2 regions of the Paenarthrobacter sp. 10N417 genome follow, and region 2 is predicted to be linked to the other one. Evidence: riboswitches for the same ligand, from Rfam matches in the RefSeq annotation. Region 2 holds a riboswitch; the other holds the start of a gene.
What was found. Region 2 has a riboswitch for glycine ahead of gcvP (aminomethyl-transferring glycine dehydrogenase). Riboswitches for the same ligand answer to the same signal wherever they lie in the genome.

Region 1: linked by a shared signal. The riboswitch ahead of gcvP (aminomethyl-transferring glycine dehydrogenase) and the one ahead of gcvP (aminomethyl-transferring glycine dehydrogenase) in region 2 are both predicted to bind glycine.

The regions. Positions count from the first base shown of each region.
Region 1 covers NZ_JBFTIL010000032.1:21,772-26,191, reverse strand. The annotation lists gene speB (agmatinase) at 1-482, opposite strand, end outside; gene AC1DCM_RS25345 (PucR family transcriptional regulator) at 661-2,175, shown strand; glycine riboswitch at 2,250-2,348, shown strand; gene gcvP (aminomethyl-transferring glycine dehydrogenase) at 2,497-4,420, shown strand, end outside.
Region 2 covers NZ_JBFTIL010000006.1:56,069-60,488, reverse strand. The annotation lists gene gcvP (aminomethyl-transferring glycine dehydrogenase) at 1-1,622, opposite strand, end outside; glycine riboswitch at 1,807-1,904, opposite strand; gene AC1DCM_RS09200 (TetR/AcrR family transcriptional regulator) at 1,998-2,537, opposite strand; gene AC1DCM_RS09195 (MFS transporter) at 2,611-4,161, shown strand; gene AC1DCM_RS09190 (cyclodeaminase/cyclohydrolase family protein) at 4,174-4,420, opposite strand, start outside.

The DNA.
Region 1 (4,420 bases), on a different contig from region 2:
AAGTAGGTGTCCCACGTGTCCAGGTGAGCGTCGAAATGCAGCAACGCCACCGGGCCATGGACTTTGTTCAGCGCCCGCAGCATGGGCAAGGCAATGGTGTGGTCGCCACCGATCGAGATCAGCCGCTTGTCCTCACTGATCAGAGGCAACGCCTGCTCCTCGATCTCGCGGACTGCCCGGGTGATGTCGTAGGGAGTGCACGCGATGTCGCCGGCGTCCACAACCTGGGCTTCGTAAACAGGTTCGACGTCGAGCTCCGGGTGGTAGCCCGGGCGGAGGAGACGCGAGGCCTCGCGAACCGCGGCAGGACCGAAACGGGCGCCCGGCCGGAAGGAGGTTCCGCCGTCGAACGGGACACCGACGATCGCAATGTCGTAGTCCGGCACCCTGTCGATTTGGGGGAGGCGGGCGAAGGTGCCGAGGCCGGCATACCGCGGGACTTTGGTTGCGTCGACAGGGCCGATGGGCTTGTGAATTGTCATTGACGGATCCTTGGTGTGAGGGGGTGCTCGCCATTGAGCGGGAAGTAAGTAATTCCATTCTTCGTGACGCGGGTCACGGCGAATAGCGGTACATTGACTACAAATGGCCGAGGCGCTTAGACGAATGTCTAAACCGGCCGAAACGGCCCCCGGAATCATAGAGTCAGGACCCCATCCGATGGCAATCACCGTCGCCGAGCTCGTGGCTGAACCGCAGCTGGGGCTCACCCTCCTGGCCGGTAACACAGGCCGCGACAACCGGATCACGTGGGCCCACACCTCGGACCTGCCCAGGCTGTGGGAATGGGTCACCGGCGGCGAGCTCATGATGACCAATGGGCTGTCGATTCCCGCCGATGCCGCGGGACAAGTGGCGCTCGCAGAGGCACTCATGGACAGCGGGGCAAGCGCCTTGGCGATCGGTGAGAAGATGCACGCGCCCCCGCTGACGCAGGAGTTCCTGGCAGCCTGCGACCGGCTGCCGCTACCGCTGATCAACGTCCCGTACCCGCTGCCGTTCATCGCGATCGCCCGCTCAGTTGCCGAATCTTCCCTGCTCGAAGAGTCGCGGCGCTTGCGGCAAACAGCCAGGGTCTACGACCTTCTTCGCACGGCCGGAGCCTCCGAGGACCATTGGCAGAGCCTGGTCCAACGGCTTGCCACCGAGCTGGACGCGGAACTGTTCGTGGTGGATCGCCGCTGCCTCCATCCCTGGCACCCCGAAGGCCAGCGGCTCCCGGGGTTCCTCGCGGATGAATGGGCACCGCTTTCCGGGCAGGTGTCCTTGGCGGGCAAGAATTTCCAATGGCACCGGATCCGGGGACGGCACGTGCTGACGATGGACATCCCGACCCACGCCAACGCGCTCCTGGTGGTGCTGCCCAACAGCGAACCGCACCCGGACGCCGTCGTCCTCCTGCACGCCGCGACCGTGCTGGGACTGCAGCTCTCGCGCATCGTTTTGTCGTTGGAAGGCCGCCACCGACTGGCTGGCGAGTTCCTGTTGCAGGCCATGGATGGGCGCTTGGGCGCGGCCGAGATGGAGAGCCGGCTGGCAACTTTTGGGGTTCCGCCGCAGGACTTCCTGCTCGTTTCCATGTCCGAGACCGCCGGAGACAAAACAGCGAACGACGGCGACAGGCTGGCCAACGTGCACATCGAGCTGTGGCGGCACGGGGTTGCGTCGGCTTCTTTGAAGCGGAATAGCCGGCTGCACGTCGTGGTCCCTGCTGATGTGCCGGACGACATCCTGGTGCATTGCGCAGGCGTGGATGCGGCGATGGGAATCAGTGCTCCGGCAGCAGTGGCCGGCATTCAGCGCGCGCTCCAGGAGTCCCTTTGGGCGCTCGGTTCGGCCCGGGCGAACAAGCTCGGCTTGGCTCGCTACGCCCAGGGACCATCATGGCTCGGGCTGACAGGTTTCGAGGAAGGAACTGCGCTGGTCAGGCGTCTCCTGGGGCCGATTTTCGATTACGAGCAGAGTCAGGAAGGCGATCTCCTGGTCACGCTGAAGACCTATTTGGACTCGCAGCGTTCGTGGCAAAAGACTGCCGCTGCCCTGTTCGCGCACCGGCAAACCATCATCTACCGGATACGGAAAATCGGCGAATTGACGGGCCTGGACATGGGTGAAACCTCCACGGTTGCCCAGTTGTGGTTCGCGCTCCAGATCCACGAGGCAATGCATCGGTAGGTATCCCTTGCTTGCGCTTTTTCCAGGTAACCCGCTATGGTGTGAACCGTGTCACCCAAATGACGCAATGCTTTTGATCTGTGGCGGGAGAGCCCTGCCGGTACATCCAGTCAGGCGCCGTAGGAGCAAATCCTCCCCAGGAATCTCTCAGGCCCACGTACCGCCACGGCGAGGCAACTCTGGAAAGCAGTCCAGGTAACTGGGCTCACCGACGGTGCAAGCAGGCAACCATTCCTGCGGAATCTCTCAGGTCCAATACAGAGCGGGGAGGAACCCACATCATCGTGGCGCACATAGGGCGCCTGAATCATGGAGTTCCTCTTGACTGTTCAATCAACCCCCACCGCTTTCGCGGACCGGCACATCGGCGCCAGGCGCCAGGCCGACGTTGACACCATGCTCAAGGCCATCGGCTACGACTCCGTAGACGGCTTGGTAGACGTTGCGGTCCCCGATTCCATCCGCCAGGACACTGCTCTGAAGCTGCAGGACGCCCTCACCGAGGTGCAGGTCCTCGCCGAGCTCCGCAAGCTCGCATCCAAGAACAAGACTGCCGTCCAGATGATCGGCCAAGGCTACTACGACACCGTCACGCCGCCGGTTATCCGCCGCAACATCCTCGAGGCTCCCGCTTGGTACACGGCGTACACGCCGTACCAGCCCGAGATTTCGCAGGGCCGCCTCGAAGCTCTTCTGAACTTCCAGACCATGGTGCAGGACCTCACAGGGCTGCCGGTGGCCAACGCTTCGCTGCTGGATGAAGCAACGGCCGTGGCCGAGGCTGTGCTGCTGATGCGTCGCGCCAACAAGTCCAAAACTGCCAAGGACGGCAAGACCGTCCTCGACGCCGACCTCCTCCCGCAGACCATCGCCATCGTTAGGGGCCGTGCCGAAGCGCTGGGCTTCGAAGTGCAGATTGCCGACCTTTCGGCGGGCCTTCCCGACGGCGACATCAACGGCATCGTCCTGCAGCAACCCGGCGTTTCCGGCCGCGTATTCAATCACTCAGGTGTCATCGCGGCGGCCAAGGAACGCGGCGCATTGGTCACTGTCGCCGCCGACCTTTTGGCGCTCACCCTCATCACGCCCCCGGGCGAACAAGGTGCCGATATCGCCGTCGGAACTGCGCAGCGCTTTGGTGTTCCACTGTTCTTCGGCGGCCCCCACGCTGCGTACATGGCCGTGCGGGAAGGCATGGAGCGCACGCTTCCGGGCCGCATCGTTGGTGTTTCCAAGGACAACGCCGGCGTCCCCGCGTACCGACTCGCGCTCCAGACACGCGAGCAGCACATCCGACGCGAAAAGGCCACGTCCAACATCTGCACGGCCCAGGCACTGCTCGCCATCGTGGCCTCGATGTACGCGGTTTACCACGGTCCCGAAGGCCTGAAGGCGATCGCCGAAACCGTCCACGGCCACGCCCGTGTTTTGGCCGCGACGCTGCAGAAGGCGGGCCGCGAGCTCGTCTCCGACGTCTTCTTCGACACCCTCACCGTCCGCGTACCCGGCAAGGCTGACAAAGTCATCTCCGCTGCCGAAGCCCGCGGTATCAACCTCCGGTTCATCGACGCTGACACGGTTGGCGTTTCCCTCGATGAAACCACGACGCCGGAGGTCCTCTCCGCCGTAGCCGTCGCCTTTGGTGCCGGTCCGGTGAATGACGCTTCAGGGTTTGAGCTGCCGTCTGATGTGCTCCGCACGAGTGATTTCCTGCAGCACCCGGTGTTCAACACGCACCGTTCCGAGACGCAGCTGTTGCGCTATATCCGCAAGCTGTCCGACCGGGACCTCGCCTTGGACCGCACCATGATCCCGCTGGGCTCGTGCACCATGAAGCTCAACGCAACCGCCGAGATGGAAGCAATCTCCTGGCCCGAGTTCGCCTCGATCCACCCGTTCGCTCCGGACCACCAGACGGCTGGCTGGCGTGAACTGATTGAGGACCTGGAAGCCGACCTGACTGAGATCACCGGCTACGACCAGGTCTCCATCCAGCCGAATGCCGGTTCGCAGGGCGAGCTTGCTGGGCTCCTGGCGATCCGCGGCTACCACCTCTCCCGGGGCGACGAGCAGCGCAACGTCTGCCTCATCCCTGCCTCCGCTCACGGCACCAATGCAGCCTCTGCTGTGCTCGCCGGCATGAAGGTTGTTGTGGTGGCCACCGCTCCCGATGGCACCATCGATCACGCTGATCTGGCGGCCAAGATCGAGGCCAACAAGGACGTCCTGTCCTGCATCATGATCA
Region 2 (4,420 bases):
TCGGTGATCAGCTCGCGCCAGCCCTCTGTCTGGGAATCCGGAGCGAACGGGTGGATCGAGGCGAACTCCGGCCACGAAATGGCTTCCATCTCGGCGGTTGCGTTGAGCTTCATGGTGCAGGAACCCAACGGAATCATGGTGCGATCCAGTGCAAGGTCACGGTCCGAGAGCTTGCGGATGTAGCGCAGGAGCTGGGTTTCGGAGCGGTGCGTGTTGAATACGGGGTGCTGCATGAAGTCGCTTGAGCGCTCCACGGAAGATTCCAGCGCGAAATCTTCTGCTGATTCGAGCACCGAAGCGCCGAAGACCGCCGCGACGTCGGCGACAACCGCCGTCGTTGTGGTCTCATCAACAGAGATGCCCACCAGATCAACGTCAATGCCGCGCAGGTTGATGCCCTTGGCCTCGGCGGCGGCCACAATCTCAGCCGCTTTGCCGGGGATGCGGACTGTGATGGTGTCAAAGAAGGAAGTGTGAAGGACCTCGACGCCGGCAGCCTTCAGCGACGCTGCAAGGGTGCGGGCGTGACCGTGGGCGGTTTCGGCGATTGCCTTCAGGCCTTCCGGGCCGTGGTAGACGGCGTACATGGACGCGACGATGGCCAGCAACGCCTGCGCGGTACAAATGTTGGACGTGGCCTTCTCGCGGCGGATGTGCTGCTCGCGGGTCTGCAGCGCCAAGCGGTAGGCGGGGACACCGGCGTCGTCCTTGGAAACGCCCACCAGACGGCCGGGCATGGAACGCTCGAGACCCTTCTGGACGGCCATGTACGCGGCGTGCGGGCCGCCGAAGAACAGCGGAACGCCGAGGCGCTGGGCGGAACCGACGGCGATGTCCGCACCTTGCTCGCCCGGAGGGGTGATGAGCGTCAGGGAGAGCAAGTCTGCTGCGACCGTGACCAGTGCACCGCGTTCCTTGGCCTCAGCGATGACGGCGGAGTGATCAAACACGCGGCCCGAAACGCCGGGCTGCTGCAGGACGACGCCGTTGATGACGCCCTCCGGGAGACCGAGCGAAAGGTCAGCAACCTCAACCTCGAAGCCGAGGGCCTCAGCGCGGCCCTTGACGATGGCAATGGTCTGAGGAAGGCAGTCGGCGTCGAGGACGGTCTTCCCATCATGGGCTGCCTTGTTTTTGTTGGCACGGCGCATCATGAGCACGGCCTCTGCCACGGCGGTTGCTTCGTCCAGCAGGGAGGCGTTGGCGATCGGCAGGCCCACGAGGTCCTGGACCATCGTCTGGAAGTTCAGCAGGGCTTCGAGGCGGCCCTGCGAGATTTCCGGCTGGTACGGCGTGTATGCCGTGTACCAGGCCGGGGATTCGAGGATGTTCCTGCGGATAACCGGCGGCGTGACGGTGTCGTAGTAGCCCTGGCCGATCATCTGGACGGCAGTTTTGTTCTTGGACGCAAGCTTGCGCAGCTCAGCCAGCACCTCGACTTCGCTGAGCGCGTTTTCAAGGGTGAGGGCAACGTCCTGGCGGATGTCGTTGGGGACGGCCGTATCAACCAGCGAATCAACGGTGTCGTAGCCGACCGTCTTGAGCATGGTTTCAATGTCGGCCTGGCGGCGGGCGCCAATATGCCGATCGACGAAGGTGGTGGAGGCTGAACTAACCGTCACGAAGGAACTCCATTACTTGGGCGGCGTTTGGGTACGCCACAGTGGCTGGGTTCCTCCCCACTCTGTATTGGACCTGAGAGTTTCCGCGTGTTGCTTGCACAACGATCGCTTGCACCGTCGGTGAGCACAGCATTTCGTCCGCGCCAAAGGACGCGGCAAAAGGCCTGCTACTTTCCAGAGTTGCCTCGCCGCGGCGGTGCGTGGGCCTGAGAGATTCCTGGGGAGGGTTTGCTCCTACGGCGCCCGCATCACTTGCTTGCAGGACTCTCCCGCCGCAGATCAAAGGCATATTCAATTGTTTGCGTGCCCCAGTAAAGGCGCACCACAAGGCTCAATTGTCCTACGTCGCGGGCGTCGCCGCAAATGGATGACCCGCTACTTGCGGAGCCGGTCCAGGACGCCCAGCAGGATCTCGACGTCGGCCTCCCGCCCGGCCTTGCCGCCTTCCCGGCCACCCTCGAACATGGCGTTGAAATACAGGCCGTCGCCCATGTAACTGACGGCCTTGGCAACCTCCGGACCAACATCCTCGGCCAGGACGTCCAACCACTGCTGCTGGATTCCGGCAAACCTGTGGCGGGTCTCCTCATGGGCAACTTCGGCCAGTCTCGTGGCAGCAACGAATGCCCGATCCATGGGAGTTCCGGCCCACAGTGAGGTCCGAATGAAGTAAGCAGCGCTGCCATCTGGTGCCGTCTTCATTTTTTCGATGTCTGCCTGGGCCAACTCATCCAAGCGCTCCAACAGAGCGCTGATCAGCGATTCCTTGTTGGGGAAGTGGTAAAGCAGTCCGCCCTTGGAGACCCCTGCCCGCTTGGCGACTGCGTCAAGCGTGGCAGCCCGCTCCCCCACTTCGATAAGGAGGGCTTCGTAGGCATCAAGGACTGCATCCCTGGCAACTGGCTTTCGTGGCATGACTACATCATTCCCTACGGGGTTGGCGGTGCTGAATTTGAAACTGTACCGTCTAGACGGTACAGTAAACTTTATGTTCACGCCGTCCTCAACCCAAGCGCCCCGCTCCACTCGTACCTTGACTGGTCAGGCAGCACCGTGGCGCGATTGGACGGCCCTGGCACTCCTGATGTTCCCGGTGCTGCTGGTGGCCGTCGATAACACCGCGCTCACGTTCGCCCTGCCGGCAATTGCCCGCTCCTTGGATGTGGGTGGCGTGCAGCTCCTATGGGTCATTGACGCCTACCCGCTCGTGTTGGCGGCGCTGCTGGTTTCCATGGGCAACCTCGGCGACAGGATCGGACGACGGCGGCTGCTGCTGATCGGCAGCACGGGCTTCGCCGCGGTTTCGGCTGCTACAGCATTCGCGCCTTCCGCGGAATGGCTGATTGCGGGCCGCGCCGCACTGGGCGTATTCGGCGCCATGTTGATGCCTTCAACGCTGTCCTTGATCCGGAACATCTTTGCTGATCCGAACCGTCGGCGGCTCGCAATTGCCGTCTGGGCTGCCGGATTCTCGGGTGGCGCAGCCCTTGGCCCGATCTTTGGCGGCTGGCTGGTGGAACACTTCTGGTGGGGTGCCGTCTTCCTCGTGGCGGCCTTCCTCCTCCTGCCCCTCCTCGCCTTCGGCAGGGTCCTCATTCCCGAATCCAAGGACGCCAACCCTGGCCGTGTGGACGTGCCCAGCATCGCGCTGTCCGTGATCACCATGGCTCCGTTCGTGTACGGCATCAAGGAATTCGCTGTTCACGGATTCGGGGCGTCGGCAGCGGCCTTCATGGTCTTCGGCCTGGTGATGGGAATTCTGTTTGTCCGTCGCCAGCGGCGGATCCAGAGCCCCATGCTGGACGTCTCTTTGTTCAAGAACAAGGTGTTCAGCACAGCGATAGTGGCCAACGTCCTGTCCTTGTTTTCCATGACGGGCTTCATCTACTTCTTCGCCCAGCACCTGCAACTTGTTGAGGGCCAGTCCCCCATGGAAGCAGGCATCGCAATGATTCCGGCGCTCCTGGCAACGGTCATCGCCGGCCTGGTAGTGGTCCCGCTGGTAAAGCGCGTCCGGCCAGGATTCGTGGTCGCCGGCGGACTTACCCTCAGCGCGGCGGGCTATTTGGTGGTCGCTGTAGGTGACCACGGCAGTGGACCTGTGTTCCTGTTGTCAGCTTTGACTGTCCTCGCCGTTGGCGTAGGCGCAGCGGAAACCATTTCCAACGACCTCATCCTCGGCTCGATGCCGGCCGACAAATCCGGAGCGGCGTCCGCGATCTCCGAAACCGGCTACGAGCTGGGTTCGCTCCTGGGAACGGCCGTGCTGGGCTCTATCCTCACTGCGTCCTACCAGCACAACCTCGTCATCCCGGAGGGGTTGTCCACGCAGGCAGCCGGTAAATCGGGAGAAACCCTGGCGGGCGCAGTGGATGCTGCTGCGGCGCTACCCGCTCCGCTATCGGATGCCCTGACAGCCGCCGCCCGGGTAGCGTTCGAATCCGGCGTCCACATCACTGCGGCGATTGGGCTGGTATTGATGGCTGGCGCGGCAGTGCTTGCCGCCGTCGTGCTCCGCCGGGTTCCCAAGGCGCAGTAAGCACCGCGGGAATCAGTGGCCGTCCGTAGGTGCAGCCTTGGCATCTACGTCCGCCACCAGCTGGTCGATCCGGTCCAGGGCATCGCTGAGCCGCCCTACCGTTGCCCACAATTCAGGATGCTGTTCCTTGATCTCGTCCAGTGATGCGCCTGCGGATCTGAGCGATCCGAGATCAAAGCTCACGTTGGTGCGGGCTCCTGCGATGGCCGCCCTGAGGGCTCCGAAGCCAACCACCACGTCAGCAATGAGCGCCGGATTC